3 regions of the Cellulosilyticum sp. I15G10I2 genome follow, and region 2 is predicted to be linked to each of the others. Evidence: riboswitches for the same ligand, from Rfam matches in the RefSeq annotation. Region 2 holds a riboswitch; each other region holds the start of a gene.

Region 1 (7,171 bases), on a different contig from region 2:
TATAATACTGCCTGCAGCCTGTCTGGCAAAAGAAGGAAAGCCAACTGCCATAGTTTCTCTAAGAATTGTCCAATCTGGTTTTAAATGATGTAATTTTACTTTTAGAGTACTTTTCCCGCCATAAAGATAAAACAATATATAGATAACAGAAGCTAATTGGGATAAGATGGTAGCCAAAGCAGCTCCACGAATCCCCATATTTAATGGGAAAATAAATATATAATCCAATATAATATTTAAAATAGTACCCACTAACATCGAAAACATAGCTGCTTTTGCATTGCCTTCTGCACGAATAAGATTATTAGTAGACATTGCAAAGGGAAAGTAAATGCTTCCGATTAAAATAACTTGTAAATATTCTTTTGCATAAGGCAGTAATACATCAGTAGCCCCAAAAAGTCTTAATAAAGGATCTATAAAAATAAGTCCTAAAACACATATAAGTATACCAAGTATACCCACTGCTAAAAATGAATTGCCTGCTACATGATCAGCTTTCTCAATATCTTTAGCTCCTAAGTCCCTTGAAATAATAGAAGCTGCACCAATCCCTATCATCTGCGCAATAGCCATAACCATCATCTGTACAGGAAATGCAATCGTCAGTCCACCTATAGCAAGATAGCCAATCCCTCTTCCGATAAAAATAGTATCTACGATATTATACAATGCATTAACCAGCATCCCTATTGTAGCTGGTAATGATAAATTGATAAGTAGCTTGGTCATCTTTTCATTTTCAAGCCTATCATTTCTCTCCACCTGATCGCCCCCTTTATTTCTAAATATAACTTCATCAATTTTCTTTCATATAAGCCATTGTGCTGTTAACCATTTTTTCCATAATTCTATAAAGCATCGCTCTCTCTTCTTCACTTAAATCAGATACTAAAATATCTGTCCATGAAGCCAGCATCTTATGAAGCACAGGCTGTATTTCTCTTGCCTTATCTGTAATAAATATATTATATGCTCTTCGATCCTCAGGATTTTTTCTCCGCATCACGTAGCCAGCTTTCTCTAGTTTGTCGATAGCTCTTGCTGTAGTTCCCTTATCTATCATAAGCTTTTGTGATAATTCTTCCTGACTGATTCCATCACGTTCATATAAAATAAACAGAAAAATGTATTGGCCGCTGCCTATATTATAAGCCTTCATTTGACTTGATATATAGGATTGCGCGCGACGATAAAGAATAGATATGTATCTTCCTACGGATTTATCACACCCGTTCATTAAATCACCTCCACACAAAATAGTTGCATCCACAACTATGAGTATTATACAATAAAAATAGTTGTGGATGCAACTATTTTTATTTGGCAACATAATCCTACTATCAGCTATTATATTGCGCGTCTACTAAGGGGATATAAAAGGTGGCATCCCACTAACTTGGGATACCACCTTTTATATTCATATCAATATTATATTGGAGATTATCGTAAATAATGAAGCCTATAGCCCCTAATCACTAGGGGTAACATCATCAATCTTCCACTTGAAGTTGTTTTCCAAACCTCTTAGTCAGATCCTCAACTGTCCGTTTACTCTCTTCATCATTTTGCTGTTGTTTCGTAAAATCTCCCTGAATTTTTTCTATACTTCCTTTATGAAATCTAACTACGACATTTGGGTAGGTCAAGGCCTGGGTAACGAAGTCATTTTTCTCTGGGGCTGCTAATACAGCATGAACATAGCCTGTTCCTTGTATGACTTCAGTTATACTGTCTATTATCAGCCTATAACCACCAGTTGGCTGCTCTCCAGCCGCTGCGAGTACATACTTCCAATTACCCGCATCTAAAGCGTAAATACCTTCTGTCTTAAAATTATCTTGATGCCATTTTTTTAAAACTTCATTTTCTTGAACTATTTCCGGATCCACTATCTCAAAGTATACTCTTCTTTCAACACCTATCATATCCCCCTCGCTGCTAGATTTAATAATCATTGCGTGTAAGGATTGATTCCAGTCTACTTTGGCTCCTAAAGCTTCTGCAACAAAACGGCCAGGAATAAAAGTTCTTCCCTCCACAATTTTTGCCGGCACCTCGAGCTTTAAAGTCTCCGCTGTTGATGTACCTCCAACACGTCTTATTACCGTTGCAGTATTTTTATTAACAAATAACTCAATATGAATTGCCTCTTTATGAATTGCAACACTCCCCCTCTCTTGCTGCCACTCAACTTTGGCTCCTAAGTTTTCCATAACCCCTCTTAAAGGGATCAATATATTATTATTTTCAATAAACGGTTCTGCATCTATTAACAGCCACCGCCCATTAACTTGAATACCAATGCCCGTATTACTTGGTGCAGCCCATACTGTACCTGATAAAATAAAGATGCAGCACATACCTATTGCAGCACTTTTTCTTAAGTTTAATCTAATCATGATACATTCCTCCTCATTAACCATTCGGATTATTCTATTACATTAAATACCTATCTAATGATTTGAAGTTGATTTAATATCCTTGTTAAGATCGTTCTCTCTTTTTCATCAAAAATAAATTCTAGGCCATATTCATATAAATTTCCATTTACCTCATTCGCCCACACAGGACAGCCATAGAGTTTGATTTCTTTACCTAGGAGCTGTGTTGTAAATTGAAGCACCATATCTCTTTTAACAGGAAATCTTATGTTAGAAATAAAACACAAGCCTCCCGGCCCTATATTTTTAACTAATACTTTGGTATTACCTACCCTTGTTTTTTTTCCTTGAATCTCTAAAATTGTCATATCAGACTGTAATAGCTCAGTAAACTGAATCCTAAAGAACTTGCGTCTTTCTTCATGGGATAAGCCTCGCCTATTCCTGTCACTAGTAGGTCCACACTTCTTCACAGCTAACAGCATCTCAAAATCATTCTGAGAGATCGGTTTGCTAAATAAATAACCCTGTCCCAAATAACAATTCAATTTTCGCAAGTAATCAAGCTGTTCCCATGTCTCAATACCTTCTGCAACTAATTTGATTTTAAGTTCCTTCGCTAAGTTAATCATAGATTTTACAATGATAGTAGTCGTTTCATTTAAAGGAATATCCTTAGTAAATATGCGATCTATTTTCAAAATATCCACCTTAAATCTATTTAAATATTCTAAAGATGCAAAACCTGTTCCAAAATCATCAAGAGCTACCTGTATGCCCAACGCTTGTAATTTCTTGATATTATGAATCACTTGCTCAAAATTGCTATTAAGAACATTCTCTAAAATTTCTACTATTATAAAGCTTGGATCTAATTTAAATTCATCGATTATGACTTTAATATGCTCTACAAAATCTTTTTCATAAAATTGGACACTGGAATAATTAATGGCTATTTTTATAGCTGGAAAACCTCCACTTATCCAGCTTTTATAAGTACGACATACCTCTCTTAATATCCATTTGCCTATATCAACAATAAACCCTGCCTCTTCTGCTATAGCAATAAACTCATCGGATGACACAATCCCCCAAGTTGGATGTTCCCAACGAATCAATGCTTCTGCTGAGGTAATTTCACTTGTTTGCAAGTTAACTTGGGGCTGATAATACACTCTTAGCTGGTTCTTTTGTATCGCTTTACACAAATCATTTCTCAGGGTAAAGTCTTTGTAGTTTTGTATATCCATATCATGAGAATAGAAAGTATACCTATTCTTGCCCTGTTCTTTTGCACGAAGCAGTGCAATGTTGGCATATTTTATAAGCGAATCAGTATCTTGTTCATCATAAATATACGTACTTATACCTACACTCATCGTAACATTTAGTTCATACGTATCTATCTCAAAAGAATGGGAAAATAACTGAATAATGTTTTTAGCAACATTCTCATATGCTGCTATACTCTCTAAATTTGATACAATAACAGCAAACTGATCCCCCGAGTAACGTGCAATAAATGCCTGTTCACCTAAAAAAGCTTTTAACCGCTCTGTTATTTGAACAATTAACTTATCTGCAAGCTGATAACCTACTGCATCATTAATGTATTTGAAACCATCAATATCTAACATCATGATTACAAATGTATAGAAGTTTTTCTTGGCATCCTCACATAAATATTGAATATGTTTTTTAAAATAAGAACGATTAGGGAGGTTTGTTAATTCATCATGGGTTGCAATATGCACCATCTTTTTTTCCATGTTTATTTTTTCTGTAATGTCCTGAACTGTACCATAAACATAAATTAACCTGCCATCCGTATCTCGTATCGCCTCAATTAAATTGTGTAAATTCCTTACGTCACCATCAGGTTTAATAATCCGAAATGCCATACTCGAGAAATATTCCTGTGAGGGGTTCTTTAAACTTTCTTCTAAATTACTTTGTATCATACCTCTGTCGTCTGGATGAATAAAGTTCAGGGCCCCTTCAAAAGTTCCGTCAAATTGCCCGGGCGTTATACCATAAATATGATAGGTTTCATCAGACCAATAGATCTTACCACGAACCACGTCCATTTCCCAGCTGCCCATTTGTGCTAGATGCTGTGCTCTTGCAAGGCTTTTATAACTTTTTTCCAGTTTTTCTTCTAACTGTTTCTTTTCTGTTATATCCTGTAACGTTCCTACAATACTTATAACTTGATCCCCTTCGCCAAATAGAGGTTCCCCCCTAGAAATAACAATTTTTTCTGGTCCATCAGACTGCGGAATACGGTACTCAATTTCATAACTTTTTCCATTTAGACAATCCTTTACTGCATTTTCTACTTTTACTTGATCTTTAGGGTGAATCAATTTGAGAATACTATCATAGTCTTTTTTAAATGCTAATGGTTGAATATTATAGATTCGATACAGCTCCTCTGACCAATAAATCTGATCCTCTATCACATCATATTTCCAACTTCCAACCCCGGCTACTTTTTGTGCTTGATTCAGATTATCCCCAAATGTCTTTAACTCATTCTCTATCAGTTTCTGTTTTGTAATATCCTGTATAATACCAATCATCTTAATGGGGGTATTCTGTTCATCACATAATACTTTCGTTTTTTCATGCACATACTTTTCTATTCCACCCGGCGTCACAATACGATATTCTATATCATATTCTTTGCCTGTTAAAGCACCCTCTGCTGCTTGTTTTACCCTCTGCAGATCATCCCCTTGTATATATAAATAAAAACTCTCAAGTTTACCATCAAAATCTTGGGGCGTACACCCCATAATATCATAAACCTCATCTGTGAAAAAAATCTCATCCTTTTGCAGATCATGGGTCCAGCTTCCAATGTGACAAAGCTGCTGTCCATAAATAACATTCTCTTTTAGCTGGTTAAATTTTGTTTTTACTTCCTGTTTTTCTGTATCATCTAAAAGAACTTTTAATATATCTTTTTTCCACATAGCCATATCGCCCTCTCCTTTAGATGTATTTTATAGCCAGAGTATCCTAAAAAGCAAAAAAGCTGTAGCCTGCAAATAGCCACAACTTTAAATATTAGTAAGTACAACTAATATTACACACTTTGCAACTCAACCATCATAGTTCTTCCACCTTAGACTTGTAGCTTTGCGTCCCTACCTTTCGATAAGTTTGCCTATTTTATCATCATATATTATAAATATTATAATACTTTTATAGTAAATTACAATAACTAAATAACTAAAGTGCCAGTACCTCATTAAAACTAATAGAAAACACTTGACTTAGCCTATACTATAGGGTTTATAGTAAGCTTAATACTGGTTTAAAATTTAAATATATTTAACTTTTATGGTAACTGTGGTATAAGTTAAAATACTCTTATACAAATGAAAGGATGATAATCAATGAAAGCATTATTAATCGGCGGAACAGGCACAATAAGCCTTGCAATTTCTAAATTATTAATTGAACTCGGCTGGGAACTCTACTTACTTAATCGTGCCAATCATTCAGAAGAAATCAAAAATGATAAGGTTAAATTTGTTACTTGTGATATCAATGATGAAGAAAAGGCAGCACAGCTACTTGAGGGACTTGATTTTGATGTTGTAGCAGATTTTATTGCATTTTTGCCTGAGCAATTAGAAAGAGATTATCGCTTGTTTCAAAGCAGAACCAAGCAATTTATTTTTATAAGTTCTGCATCTATTTATCAAAAACCACTTTCTGATTATAGAATCACAGAAGGCACGCCTCTTTCTAATCCGTATTGGGAATACTCCAGAAATAAGATCGCTTGTGAGGATTATCTTATGAAAATGTATCGTGAGAGGGGTTTTCCTATTACTATTATCAGACCAAGCCATACCTATGGTAACCGCTCTATCCCCCTTGGTGTTCAAGGGACCAAGGGAAGCTGGCAAGTTGCGCGGCGTATGTTAGAAGGCAAACCTGTAATTATTCATGGTGATGGTACCTCTTTATGGACAATGACACATAATAGTGATTTCGCCAAAGGCTTTGTGGGGTTAATGGGTAATATACATGCCATTGGAGAAGCTGTACAGATTACCTCCGACGAAACATTAACTTGGAATCAAATTTATCAAGTTGTTGCTGATGCTTTAGGGGTAAAGTTAAATGCCGTTCATATTGCTTCCTCCTTTCTAGATGCTTGCAGCGACCAGGATTATCATGGAGGCCTAATAGGTGATAAGGCCAACTCTGTTGTATTTGATAACAGCAAATTAAAACGCCTCGTCCCAGGTTTTACAGCTGTAACACGTTTCGATCAAGGTATCAAACAAACCGTTAAATACATTTTAGAACATCCAAAATACCAAACCTCAGACCCCGCATTCGATAGATGGTGTGACCGAGTCATCTTTACACTGAATAATGCAATCAATGAAATAAATCAATAATATATAATGAATGTGAATAAAGATTATATACGTTGAAGTTAAGATAGGAGTGTGAACTTATGAGACTTCATAGACTTCTAGGTATTATTATGTTGCTCGATTCAAGGGGCATTATGAACGCTGGAAATTTAGCTAAAATACTTGAAACTTCTGAAAGAACTATCTATAGAGATATTGATATATTATGCGAATCAGGCATGCCAATTGTATCTATTTTAGGTCCTAATGGCGGATATACTTTTATGGAGGGCTATAAAATAAATTCAAACGTCTTAGGAAGCGGAGATGTCTTTAACCTTTTACTTTCAAGCATGGGCATCCAGCCAGAGAAGGATACCCATGCAGCATCTCAATTAAAAAATG
Region 2 (7,171 bases):
CGAGAATACTAATTGCCACTAGAGTGTCAAGGGTAAGGCTAGGATAAACACCAGAGGTATAAATGTAAAAACTGATTTTCAGTAATATCAACATTAAAATTTGTACAAGGCATAGGACAAGCAGGTATGTTTGGCTAAAAAATTGTCTTTCTGTCCCTCCAACTGCGCCGCTATTTACTTCCATCAGCCGTGAAATCAATGGTAACCTCCACTGACGTTGATTGAAAATATGGGTTAAAGCTGTCAGGAAAAGCAAATGTGGCAATGTAAACAGTATTCGAAGCCAGGAATCTGAGATAACTTGTTGTAGATCAAATGAAAAAAACCAGGCTAGAAAAGGGACGAAGATCCCTTCTGATAATCCTAATACCACACTTGTCAGTATTATGACAACCACCGCAACACGCCAAGATAACTTCAGAAAAAGATTTAGAAAAATGATCATTAGTATTATCTGTAGAATGGAATGAATACCAAAAACTATTGGTATTGAACGGATAATATATGAAAACAAGGACGTTACCAGTGAAAGAGCTATAACAAATAACCAAGATTCTTTTTTTCTTAGTATAGTCAATACCATATAGTATATAATTAAACTCTCAGGAATAGATACGCCTAAAAAAGGTATCAGTGGCATAAAATCCATCCTCATCCCCCCTCTTAAATATTATTATTTAAATACTCCACAAGCATATTATGGCGATCACGACTAAGAAAAGCTGTATCTTCACCATTTTTAAATTTTATCTGATAATAATTGGTGCAAGTAATTATTCGTTCAATTTCTCTAGTATTAATAATATATGATTTATGGGAGCGAAAAAACGTTGCTCCTAAGCGTTGTTCTAACTCCTGCAATGTTTTCCGCGTTTTAAATTTTCCATTGACACAGCAAACAAAAGTATGACGTCCTGCTTTCTCAATGTATAAAATCTCACTAGGTTTCACAAAAACTTGCTCATTGCCAAAGTTTAGAGAAATTATAGATGCCTCAGAATTCAAATAGTTCTTCTTGGACATTTTTAGCATTTGGCAAATATAACGAAAAGTTGATTTTACCCGTTCCTCATCAATGGGTTTTAAAATATAATCAAAAGCGTAAAGTTTAAAAGCATCAAGAGAGTATTCTTGATGTGCGGTGATAAATACTATAGCCAAATCCGGCTTTATTTCTCTCAATTTATCAGCTAACTCAATCCCTGTCATATCAGGTAACCCGATATCCAAGAAAGCCAGATCAGGATTTTGGTCTTTAACAAGTCCTATTGCATCATTAGCATTTTCTGCTATTCCTACAACCAGAGCACCCTCAAGTTCACTAAGAATTGAACGAATTAATAACAATATTCCACGTTCATCATCTGCCATTATAATCTTAACTGGTAACAAATCTATCTCTTCCTTTCATAAACTCCAAACAAAGACTTACCATATATTTCTTAAAGACATTGTCGTTCTAAAGATTGTGAATCATAATACTGCTATGATAAGGTAATATACCACCTATATAGGCAATAAAAGTCCATTATAATTCTATTATAAATAGAACTAGTGGGCCTAAAGTTAACCTAATTCGGCAACCTGGCTATCATAACGATATTAGTACTCACTTTAGACCCGTGGCTTTGCATCCCTATCTTTCAACAAGTTTGCCCTGTTAATTTATTTAGTTGTAACATATTAACTATTTTACCACATTGCCACAAAAAAGATTGCAGAATCTTGTCACATACATATTTTTTTATCTTTCTTAATAATACTCTTGCTTATTTTATTAATATAATACTTAATAGCTGCAATGGATAAGCTAAATATAATAAAAAACTCTAAAATCTTATCATAGATCTTAGAGTTTTATGTTTATAATCCGTTATTTTTCAGAGCAGAAATCCGTTAAGTAGTTTTACAATTACGGTCTTCTTACAATAAATAATTAATTTCACTCCTGTTCTAAAAAACTAATTTTCTTCAAAGCTATCTACCTTATGAGTTTCTGCTAAAATACTAATGCGGTTTTTTAGCCTATAGATCTTTGCGCAAAATGAACTAACCTAGAAAAGAAGCAAAAAACAAAAGATGGGGCTGTCGCTGATGCGACAGCCCCATCTTTTATTTAAATACTATTATTTCCTATTTTAGTGCAAACCCCAGTACGAGTCCACCAATGGTGGAAAAAACCATTAGGGCTCTATCAATAATTACTAATTGTCTCATTTGCATGGAAAATTCTTTCTTTTCTTTAGTATGTACTTTCATTTTATTCATCTCCTTTTTTTATATTAGAATTTTTAAGTAGTTTTAGTTTGTACGCTTATTTTATTTAATTATCTTTTGTCCTGTTATCAAGGAAATTTCTAACAGCAGGTATGTGTTCTTGTAGATTTCTAACACCATTTTCCGCTATTTCTTTTTCTATTAAATATAAAACGGTGTCTGTAAAGTTGGTTTGCTTATTTGCAAATTCTATAACTAATGGATGCACCCCTTTCTTTAATCTTACTGAGAATTGCATTTTATCTTTTCCACTTTCATTATTCATGTATAACTCTCCTAGATGCTGTTATTTTCAATTCATTTCAAGAGCTTAAAAGGTTCTAGCGGATTATATTTTTATCGCTGATCACATACTGTATTGCTGTTAATTACATTGTAATACAAAACAATACATGAGTCAAGAATTTTGTATTACGATGTAGTATTTTATTATACACTCCATTCAATAACTACTTAGAGGCTACTCAGCAAGTAGCTAATATTATATGTTTGCCGATTTTTCCTACTTTTCTATCATCAATACCATTTTTAGTATTTCAAATAAAAGATCTCTAAGCTTATGGCTCAAGGCTATTGCTATAAAAATCGCCCTAATTTAACACTTAGATATATTTTTAAGCTAGAAAGAAGTAAGCCCTGATCCATACCTTCTTTTTCCTTCGCCAAATTTACCTTCTACTGCATTTTTATCTACCAAATCTTTTAATTCTATTTTTTATCATAACTGTTCCATCACTTATGTAAAAACAGCTATATGAAGTGTGAAGTGTTTTAGTGAGTAATATCTGAAGATTAGTAAAATTTTAATGGGTGATTGACAGCTACTTTTTCTTTAACATATCAGTTTTTAACTTTAGATAAATATTTGAATAATAGATTATAAATTACCTTAATTGGATTACTATCATGAGATAATCAGAAATTACGGATAAATACAGTGTTAATATATTTGTTTGTTGCGCAAACTCCTTAGGCACTGCCGTATCCTTTATAATCATATCTTAATATTCGAGCCTTCAATAATATCGAATATTAACTCATAAAAGAATTCATTATATACCATATTGAGTGCTGAGTTGAACATCTATGCTATTAATAAATAATTGATCAAGTTGTTTAATATTCATAACTGTGTCTCATTAAACTGAGTGGAAAGGATATAAATAAACACTTATAATATTATTAAGATGCTGATTATAGGGGGAAGAAAATAATGTCTAAGATTAAGCTAATGCCTCGGGATTTTCTTGTATTAGAAGGTATTTATAAGTATGAATGCTTATCGTGGGATCAGGTTTACGATTTATTTTTCAAACATGGTGAAAATGGAAAAATTAATAGTTCTGAATATATGAGAAAACGTTTATCATATTTATGTAATAAGGATTATTTGGAAGCGGTGGTCATTAAGGATGGGCGCAAAGTATATTTTCTCAAACAATTGGGTATTAAAGAGTATAGATCTCATTTCAAGATAGTGCCTGATATTACAGATGCAAAAACTGGTAAATTAAAAAGAAATTATTATAGAGCCTGTGAATTGAAAAAACATCCTGTACTTCTACCTCATCAGCTTAAGCTGATCGATTTTATTATAAAAGCTAAAGCTATTAATTCTAATTACAGCCATATAATGAATAAAGGATTTGAAACAAAATACAGACTGATGCCTGATGCCTGTTTAATAACTAATTCCTTTGAACTTTTCTTAGAACAAGATATGGATACAGAACGCAAGAAAAAACTTGAAAACAAAATAGCGCAATATCGTCACTTTTTTTCAAACCACTTCTCAGAAAATATGGCTCTATTTTTTATAATTAACTCAAAATATCCAGAGAAAAGAGCAAAACTTTTTGGCGAAATTCTTACTATATATATGCTTGATATGTTCAAGGACAATTTTGATGCTTATATTGGTACTGAAGATACACTTATTGAAGTATTAAAATATTTTAATAATAAGATAAGTATTATCTATATGCAACTAAAATCTATTGAAAAAATAAGCGTTAGTAAGTTCGGTAAAATTGAAGATATATATATTTCCCAAAAATTTGATTTTATAATAGTCAAGGAAGAAACCGTATTTTGTATTCATTATTTTATAGCTAATAGAATGTCTTGCTTTTATAATGCATTTTTATTCGATAATTTTAAAGTGGCATTTAATCAGGTATATCCTCAGTATAATATTGTATATTTAATGCTCTATGATAGTTCTTTAGAAGCTTTTCAGTTAATGTTCACTTCCATTAAAACATCTTTTAAATACAGTAAATCTAATATTCATGCAATGTCAATTGATAATCTAATAGAGTATTTTAGTACATAACACTTAAAACTATTGGTAAAACTCCGTGTCCGCATCAAACATTTTAAAGCCTCGAAAACAATGAGTTTCTCCATATACTATCTATACTTTTATCTGATAAAACGTATTTTTATTATAGCAACTGTATTTCCCCATTGTCCCAGCCTACTTAATATATATGAATTACTCTATACATATGCACTGACAGAGATAGCCGAAGATGAATATAAATTGAGCTACACTAAGATGTTTTACACTGTAAGTATTTTTTGTACTGTAAGGCTTTAATTCTCTTTAGCAGAACTGGTATTTTTTAGCTAATACTGTAATAAAAGACTAAATATTAGCGTCACTAATATTTAGTCTTTTATTTTTAGCTTATAACCTTGAGGATAGGGTTCTTTTTTATTCGTCCTATTTAAAATATAATCAGTACTTGTATTGTGTAAATCTGCTATTTTGATTAATATGCCAGTAGGGATATCTACCTCTCCACGTTCATAATTACTGTAAATCCTTTGGCTGCAGTTAAGGTATTTTGCGACTTGAGTTTGAGTTAGATCTTTGTCTTCTCTCAAATTTCTTATTCTTTCATACATAAATGTCACCTCAAAACAATTATAGTTTAGCGAATAATTCGCTAAACTATTTCTGATGTCAAATAAAAGAATTGAATTATTTACATTAAACAGTAAACATATTCCAAGAATTGAAAGGAGACAAAAATATGAAAACCCTTTTAGAAGAACTGTATAATGGCAACATATTTCCGGATGGGTTAATTATTTCAAACGATTCCGCGTTTCGTCCATTAAATAAACAAATCTCAGAAGCTATGGAAAAGTTGAAAAATAAACTTTCTGAAAATGATTTCAGAGATTTGGAGGCACTACTGAATTTACGTAGTGAATCTAGTTCTATGGAAGCTACAGCCTCATTTGTATATGGCTTTAAGCTTGGAGCTACTCTCTTAATTGAAGTATTGACGGGTAAAGAAAATCTTATTCGTGGTGAAGATTAAGCACTATACTTGCGGCTATATCAGCCGCTATATCAATGTCAGTACATAAATGCTATAAGTATCTAACGGATAATTACAAAAATACTGGTATATAAGTACACTTATACACCAGTATTTGCTTATCATAAAACGAGCCTGTGAAACAAGGTCTGCAAAATACAGCCTTCTATGATAAAATTTAAATGTCATAGTATCTTTTTATTATGGCAAAAAAAAAGAGAGAAATGAGTGACCAAAAGAAATTTATCATTGCATGCCTTATAGAGATGTGTGATATTCAATAAGCTGAAAACATTCTAGATGCTCTTAAAGATCTATTAGTGTAAACTACCGAAATCGACACCCTAAAAAAGTTGTTTAGTTTACTTTTGATGATCCAAGCGTTTTAATTTTGAGCTGTAAGATTTGTATCCTGATTTAAAATGACGCGTCCATATAACCTTTCCTACTGACATCCTCATATATTGCATCAAAAAGCCTTTTTCTGCTAACTAACACCATCCTCAAGCTGCTCGGGCCTACACCTACCTTTGTCAATGCCTTTTCACAATACTTATAGTATTCCCTTAGGCTGTAAAATATCTATTTCTAATAATCCGTAGGTAGAAAGTATATTTGCCATAGCACTCTCACTAAATACTGATTCATATAAGATATCAGTTCCATTACACAGAGGGAGATTCACAGATAATCCTGTTCTTTTATGTTCTTTATTAAACTCCGTGTCTGGAATATTAAAATATAAGTAAGCTTCCGTCTTATACTTTTCTCCAACAGAATCATTCCAAAGCAAATTCACATTATAAAAATCATTTTTTAATTTTATGATATTCCATGCACAGGATCCTCCATTTGCTATACCCATACAATAATAGACTGGAATCCTCATCTGCATCATAATATGCTGAAGTGCTCTTGGATAATCTGCACAAACACTGCTTCTATTAACCAAAGCACTGTATGCACAGGTACACTTTCATTATATATAACAGTATCTATTAAAAAGTCGTGAACAAACCTTTGTTTTTCAAGGTCACTTTCATATTCATTTGCTAAAGCAATGATTGTATTGACTCATTCATCAAATCTAGCCTTATTATTGACAATGTCTCCCATTGTTTCGTTAAATGTAAGTGTGATACTGTAGACTTTTTGGTTCCTTACATATTGGTAACTATACTGTATTTCTATCCAGAATAATTCAGGATGATCATTATATACAGCTGTATAATATCATCCATTTGTGATAAATTTATAGAAGCCTGAACCGCAAAAGGACTACTGTTATAATTAACCGCATTGGCATAAATTTGATTATAAGCTTTCTTAACTTCACTATCTAACATAGCCCTACATATAGGGACACATAAGTTCTAAAAAGAGATAGTCTTCACCCAAGTCACCTATATCTAAAAAGCTGCTTGACTCGTCAGCTTCTTTTCCTCCCCTTATATAGGGATCATATCTATTTAGTGAACTAGCCGTAATCCCTGCTGAGAAATAATATTGCTTATATTCTCTATTACTGGTGTAGTTATAGGTTTCTTTTTTAAAAATTC
Region 3 (7,171 bases), 160 kb from region 2:
AACCCAAGCAATATGATGCTCTTCTAGCATAGGATGTGCTACACTGCCAATTTCAACAGTTACCGTATTGTCTTGTACAGTTACAACTGGAATATGTTTTTCAGTTGATGCTTCCACTGTATTAGCTGTAAGCTCTTGCATTTTCTCTCCACAACAGACCATACTTACGCCTGCATCTTTGATCATACCTACTAGATTCTTACAATGATTACAGATAAAAAATTTTTGTTGGTCACACATAATAATCCCTCCTAGAATCACTTTTAAATTTTAGGTAAATAGCCATTACTAATAATGACTATTAATTAAAATTTTATATTATAGAATAAAATTTGTCAATTATTTCATGAAAACTCTTTTATTAAATACGCCTATATTAACGCCCTTGTCATTATATGAAATAAATATTCCGTATAGACTAATTTTTAGATACTTAATACATATTTTATCTAATATGTAACATGCCTCGTATATTCGACATATTTTAGTAGAGAGAAACTTTTCTTAATATTGATCTGTTTATTATTTTTATGGCATAATAAGTTTATTAATAGGGGTTGAATTATAGATGAATAACTATCATGTACCACTCAATTCTGTACATCCAGGAGAAAAATGCAAAGTTACAAAACTTATTGCCAATGGGCTTATAAGAAGGAGAATGTTAGATTTAGGTATCATTCATGATACTATAATAGAGCCATTACAAAAAAGCCCATCTGGTGATCCGATCGCTTATCTTATTAGAGGTGCTGTTATTGCTCTGCGTGCTGAGGTAGCCTCAATGATCTTAGTAAAAACACTTGAAAAATAGATACTATCTATTGATCTTTTAAGAATTAGCCTTTTATATAAGTATGCAACCCTGGGGTTTATAGCAATAAAAAAGTTAGTTAAGACCATCTCTTGATCCCTTAACTAACTTTTTTTATATCAACTTTATTTTATTCATGCTATTTATTGTGTCTTATCAGTTTCATATAGAGATTTCCATCTTTTTTTTCTACAGTAGCTTCATCAATCATAGCACCCACTAAAGTAAGCTCTTCATCATAATCTGTTTCGCCTGTAAGCTGCCAATAATATTCTTCAATCTCCCATTGCCTTTGAATATTAAGCGTTTCTCGCAATTGATTGATATACACCTCATCAAAATGTGTTCTATAATCTATAATTTCAATAATCGTTTGATGCGGTTCTCTTTTTATTTTAAAGTCAACTTCATTTGTATCCTTTTTTAAAAATAATGTTGCAAGTTCATCCACAATTCTAGATATCTTTTTTGTCTCATGTCGCATACTACATCTCTCCCTTTTTAAACGCATCAATAATAGGTATTAAAAAGCCTGCTACCAAGCCTCCTGAAAAGCCGTTATTATAAAGATTAATGCCTCCATGTACGACTCCAATATTGGTAACTAATGCTAAGTGAAGCATTCCAGCTAATATACCTATTTTAACACCATATGTTCCAGCTATTGGAGCAATAGTAGTTGAAAACAATACCGATATAATAATGCCAGTCGCTGATAATTCATGTCCCATTAATATAGCCGCTATAACAACCCCAAATACAATTGGAAAACAGTTCTTTGGATGTTTGCCAAAGGCTGCAAATCCTACTACAGTAAAAATCCCTGCAAGTACTGGTCCATTTACAATGCCCCCAACAACAATCACATACAATAAAGATAGAAGGCCCATCGCCCCCATATTAACAAACGTTACGCCGTATCCTAACTGTTGCGTGAAATCAGTTACAATCCGCCCTCTATATTTAAAAATATCTTTGTATTTACTCAAAACTTCTTTATTGATAATTCTACCTGCAATAATTAAATAAATAAATAGCACTGTCAACACCCCTATAATATAGGCGTTGTACTCTAAGTACAAAATACTGACCGGCATAATTTCTTTTTTAAAGCTTCTAAGAATACTTGTAAAAACAGTCCCTACAATACCAGATGTAAATCCGATATTATAAAGATTAAATCCATCATGAAACCTTAACATATGAGAAGACAGGGGCACGATAATAAATCCTATTAAAACCCCTACTGATATACCTAAAATTAAACCGTAAGGTTTTAGAAAAATCGGCGCAAAACTTATCTCACTGACAATAGGCGCCATCGAAGTACTAAACATAATCGCTAAAAGAATATCTTTCATTGAAATTTTTTGATGGAAGGCATATAAATAGCCACCTAAGTAGATTGGTAAAATGTTGAAAATATTCTTACCAAAAAACGAAAAACCGAGTACCGTCATAAAAGCTGCTATCAAAAGGCCATTTATTTTCATCTTGTAGTGTTTAAGTAGAAATAAATTAATAAAACCAATTAACGCTGAGTTAATAAAAGATGCACCGATCCCACCGATTTCTAAAAAGTCTGTAATTAAAATGGTAGGAGAGGTCATAATGTTCCTCAAACCATGTATTAGCAAAATCCCATCTTCTTTTAAATAGATAGTATTTAATAATCCAAATAATAAGAAGGTAATAGGAAACACTAATAAAATAGATAAGACATGTTCTTTTCTAATTTCTTTTTCTTGTATATTATTCGCTAATATCAACTTTCCACCTCATAAAATAATGTCATCAAAGTACTTTTTATATTTTTTCATTTGCCTCTCTAATAGATTTTTCTTACTTATTATTTTAATTGATTTTATACTTTTTTTCAAGATTCTCCATAATTATTTACATTTCGCCTTTATCTCTTTTATTTTATAATACGGTATTTACCAATGATCGGCAATTCTTTTGCCTTCCCCTGCAAACCATTTATAAGTCCCATAATCACTAAAACCATTATAAAAATTCCAAAAAAAGGCAGTATAATCCACCCAACAAATGGAATAAGTGTAAAAATTATATTGCCTGCTATGCTAACTATAAATAATAAGAGTCCTTGGTTCGCATGAAACTTGCCAAAAGCTGAATCTGGACATACTATAAGTGGTAAGAAGAATATAAAATAGGCTAATCCGGCAATTACTTTATTTTTTTCAATATCCTCTACTTCAAATATATCCTGTATTACTTCCGTTTGATTTGATTTATTTTCTTGCTCACTCATTTTTACCCCTCCTCATAATACTTTCTAATATATATTCATATGAAAAGAATTAAAGATATATTATTGCTTTTGCTCTTCATTTTATAATAATTTAATTTTATTTTTAAAAAACTATAGAACATATGTTCTATGTGTGTTATAATGCACTTATTAACACCAATATATGACATATTATTCCGCCATTCTAGAAATTAATAGCCTTAATAAAATAATCACTACCTATGCAAGGAGGGGCAAGCCGTGAGTGTCGCAGGTAATATTAATGAAGTTTTAAAACAAATACAACTACTTATTAGAATCTATGGCAATGCAACTATACGTGATATTGAAAAATCTATCGCCACTGTAAAAACTAAATAACATCCTCATTGTTAACCTCTTTCGTTATGTAGTCTCTATATATTATAAGTAAGTTATATAGGAAGTACAACGTAAAATATAAAAGTCAGTACATCCTAAACTGAAGTTTGGGATGTACTGACTTTTATATTTTGAGATGCATCCAGCTCATTATGTGATGCACTGCAAACCCATCAAAACTTGAACTGTCTTTATAATGCTTATAGACTAAACTTAGCTCATTATTCATACAGCTTTGACCTTCTTCATAAAAACTAACAAAATCACCTTCGCAAGACTGCTGCGTTTCAACCGCAATAGTAATCATACAGCCATATGCCTTAGCATATTCTATTTCATTACTAACAAGTTTTATAATACCATTTTCTCCCCAAGCTGTATCTCTATATGCCATAATAACAACATACTTTATATGATTTATTATCCACTCTGCTAATATTCCCTCGCCATATTGCGTAGCATAAACTACTTCATCAAACCAAAAGGGGATATCTACAGCTAATTTTAAATTTATGACACTACATCTGTTAGCTGCATCTAGCAGCAACTTCTGATATCTTTCCAAAATCATATTTTTATCTATACAATACGTTAGATTTAAATAAGGCTCAATATCTAAATGTACCCCCTTAAATTTTTCATCTGCCTCTGCATCTTCTTGATACTTAGTAAGCCAATTAAAAAATAAGTTCTGGGACACCTCACCTTTATCAGATACCCATTCTGGTGCTCCTTCTAACGCATGAATCTCGATCCCCTCATTAGATGCTTTTTTTATAAATGACTTATACTGCTCTAGTTCTAAGTCATAATCCACTTGAAGGTATAACTGATTAATATTTTGCTTTAATAAGAAAGCTATAATTTGATCAGGGTTTTGGACAATCTGTTCTGTATGCCATAACCACGTGGCATTCTGCTGGGCTTTTAATAGTTTAGTATTACGCATAGCTGCAGTAATATTTGATGGCATGATTAGGCTAAAACTTAAAATCAAAATAATCCAGCCCTTTAAATGACACATATAGCTTCCTCCTCCTAGAAAAGTTCCTCATCTCCTAGAAGGAGCTTTGGCAACCTGGCAGCCATACAGTCTATTACTGCTTAGGCCCATAGTTTTGCGTCTTTGCCTTTCGGCAAATTTGCCCTTTTCATCACTCAATAATTATGTTTATCAATCATGTTTTAATTTAGTTCATTGTAGTCGCTCCATCACCTTTAAACAATAGCCAATATGTTTAATTTCTTCTTTTTCTAGTACAACGCCTTCCGGCGGTCTTTCTTTAAGCTTAAAAACAATAGCTAATTGCCCTACTTGCTGATAAAATTGAATTCTATTCATGGGGACTTCTTGTCCTATGAGCTCTGACATAATCTCTGCTGTTGCTTCATGTCCAATAGCTGAAATAAACCCTAACTGGTCTATATAGTTCCTAGCGCTCGTCACGTCTATGTCTTTTATTGAGTAAATACCATTGGTCGTTGCAACTGTTCCATTAAATAATACAACAGGTAATTTTATGTCTTCTTTCAATTTATACCTCCTAAATAGATTCTGATTTGATGAGCTTGTCTTTTTGCAGTATATGCTCGAGTACCCATTCAAAAACAAATGCTAAAATATCTTCTATGTATTTTTTAGGATCCTCATCTATTTCATCAAAATTTATTTCCTCGATTTTTTGTATAAAATCATCATGTTCTACTTTCTGACTGAAATATCTATTATACTTAATACTAAGCATATATTCCTCTTCTGTCTTAAAATGAAATTTTGTATACTCACTCAAGTCCTGAATAATACGAATAACCCCATCGTACTTGTCTGTGCAAAAATCATCTCGCAATAAACGATAGGCATCATTCCCTATTTCAAAGAGATGCTTGTGTTGTGCATCAATTATATCTACACCAATTGCATATTCATCTTTCCATACTAACATACTTATTTTACCCCCAATCAATTTTTATAAACACTATTTCTCCTTAATTACTTTAAATATATCATATGTATTCTTATTTGCCAAGAATAGACAATCATTTTGCAATATAGAACAGAGAATTGGGATCATTTTAAATTTTTTTAACTAAGCTGAAAAATAAGCTGAACTATTGCCCACATCCAGCTGTTTAGGCCGCTTCTCATCATTCTCAAAGGTAAGTCTAACAAATTAAACATAATTAAAATAATTAAAATAATATGCCCATATCTTTCATATTGCATATACTTAAAATATTTATCTTCTGGCAAAATAGCACCTAATACCTTGGACCCATCTAATGGTGGTACCGGTATTAAGTTAAAAACGCCCAATCCAATATTAATTATTGTTAAATAGCTGAAAAATCGAAATATATACTGTATACTTAAGCCGGCTTGCCCCCCTGTCACTTTTAAAATGATTCCCATAGCAATAGTAGCGATAAATGCAATGCCAAAATTCATAATGGGGCCTGCCATTGCCACCATAACCATTCCTCTTTTTTTATTTTGATAATAATGCGGATTGACCCTGACGGGTTTGGCCCAACCAAAATGAAAGATTAAAAGACAAAGTGTTCCCATAGGATCTAAATGCTGCAAAGGGTTAAGTGAAAGCCTTCCGTGGTACTTGGGCGTGGGGTCTCCCAATCGATATGACATATAGCCATGCGCAAATTCATGCATAGATATGGCGATTAGTATTGCTGGTATAGTATAAATTAACTCTTTAATAAAATCCATATAACTACGCTCCTTCTCTAGATGCTTATTAACCACTTACTAGTATTATAGACTAAATCCAAGTACAAATACAAATTTAATAACTTAAGGAGCTATTGCTTAAACTAAAAAATAGGCATATAATTTAAGCTGCTACTCTGACTATAATACTTTTAGAAAGGAAAATTTAATTTATGAATTGGTTAAGAAAATGGATGTATGGCAGATATGGTATGGATCAACTTTCAATTGCACTTATAATAGTTTCCTTATGTCTATCTCTTTTATCATCGCTACTAAGTCTCTCTCTTTTATCTTTATTTGCTTACCCAGGTATTATGCTCGCTTATTTTAGGATACTCTCTAAAAACTATTCTAAGCGGCAAAAAGAAAACTTATACTTTTTAAAGTTTTGGACACCCTTAAAAACTAAGTACTCTAAGCAATTAAACCGACTAAAAGATATGAAAACCTACAGATACTATAAATGTGCGGCCTGTGGGCAAACCTTACGGGTACCAAAGGGCCGAGGCAATATTCGTATTATTTGCCCAAAATGTAAAAATGAGTTTAGCAAACGAACGTAGTCTTATTTATTATTAGGCGCCTTACATGCCTTTTCCAAATCCACAATGTGGATAGGTACATATTTCACAAGATAAACACAAACCACCATGACCCATTTTTGCTAAATCTTTAGCTGTTATTTTTTCATCTGCCATCATTCTAGGTAATACTAAATCAAAAATTGTCTGCTTACCATACATAACGCAGCCGGGCAATCCTAAAATAGGAATAATACCCTTATAATAGGCAAGTAAGAACATTGCACCTGGTAATACAGGCGCACCATAAGATACAATATCGGCTCCAGTATTTTTAATCGCAAGTGGTGTTACATCATCTGGATCTACACTCATGCCTCCAGTACAAACTACCATCGTTGCCCCAGACTCTAGAAATGTCATAATTGCTTGTTCAATAGCCTCCGGCTTATCATCAACTATTTTTTGCCCCA

Evidence for each region. A riboswitch is a leader RNA that binds a small molecule or an ion and turns the genes downstream of it on or off. The one in region 2 is predicted to bind cyclic di-GMP.
Region 1: linked by a shared signal. The riboswitch ahead of BN3326_RS09685 (EAL domain-containing protein) and the one ahead of BN3326_RS04425 (LytR/AlgR family response regulator transcription factor) in region 2 are both predicted to bind cyclic di-GMP.
Region 3: linked by a shared signal. The riboswitch ahead of BN3326_RS05195 (hypothetical protein) and the one ahead of BN3326_RS04425 (LytR/AlgR family response regulator transcription factor) in region 2 are both predicted to bind cyclic di-GMP.

Annotation. Positions count from the first base shown of each region.
Region 1 is NZ_FMMP01000009.1:230,952-238,122, forward strand. It holds gene BN3326_RS09670 (MATE family efflux transporter) at 1-765, opposite strand, end outside; gene BN3326_RS09675 (MarR family winged helix-turn-helix transcriptional regulator) at 800-1,240, opposite strand; gene BN3326_RS09680 (stalk domain-containing protein) at 1,494-2,402, opposite strand; gene BN3326_RS09685 (EAL domain-containing protein) at 2,453-5,368, opposite strand; cyclic di-GMP riboswitch class I at 5,483-5,567, opposite strand; gene BN3326_RS09690 (SDR family oxidoreductase) at 5,789-6,808, shown strand; gene BN3326_RS09695 (helix-turn-helix transcriptional regulator) at 6,868-7,171, shown strand, end outside.
Region 2 is NZ_FMMP01000006.1:894,725-901,895, forward strand. It holds gene BN3326_RS04420 (sensor histidine kinase) at 1-649, opposite strand, end outside; gene BN3326_RS04425 (LytR/AlgR family response regulator transcription factor) at 664-1,371, opposite strand; cyclic di-GMP riboswitch class I at 1,576-1,667, opposite strand; gene BN3326_RS22505 (hypothetical protein) at 2,134-2,259, opposite strand; gene BN3326_RS04430 (hypothetical protein) at 2,324-2,542, opposite strand; gene BN3326_RS04435 (replication-relaxation family protein) at 3,491-4,612, shown strand; gene BN3326_RS04440 (helix-turn-helix domain-containing protein) at 4,951-5,190, opposite strand; gene BN3326_RS04445 (DUF6809 family protein) at 5,319-5,612, shown strand; gene BN3326_RS04450 (hypothetical protein) at 6,166-6,564, opposite strand.
Region 3 is NZ_FMMP01000006.1:1,055,826-1,062,996, forward strand. It holds gene BN3326_RS05170 (desulfoferrodoxin family protein) at 1-240, opposite strand, end outside; gene BN3326_RS05175 (FeoA family protein) at 569-814, shown strand; gene BN3326_RS05180 (hypothetical protein) at 954-1,298, opposite strand; gene BN3326_RS05185 (DUF1576 domain-containing protein) at 1,300-2,583, opposite strand; gene BN3326_RS05190 (DUF4870 domain-containing protein) at 2,733-3,089, opposite strand; gene BN3326_RS05195 (hypothetical protein) at 3,574-4,473, opposite strand; cyclic di-GMP riboswitch class I at 4,519-4,606, opposite strand; gene BN3326_RS05200 (YddF family protein) at 4,645-4,983, opposite strand; gene BN3326_RS05205 (bacteriohemerythrin) at 4,994-5,392, opposite strand; gene BN3326_RS05210 (site-2 protease family protein) at 5,533-6,174, opposite strand; gene BN3326_RS05215 (hypothetical protein) at 6,348-6,740, shown strand; gene BN3326_RS05220 (molybdopterin-binding protein) at 6,762-7,171, opposite strand, start outside.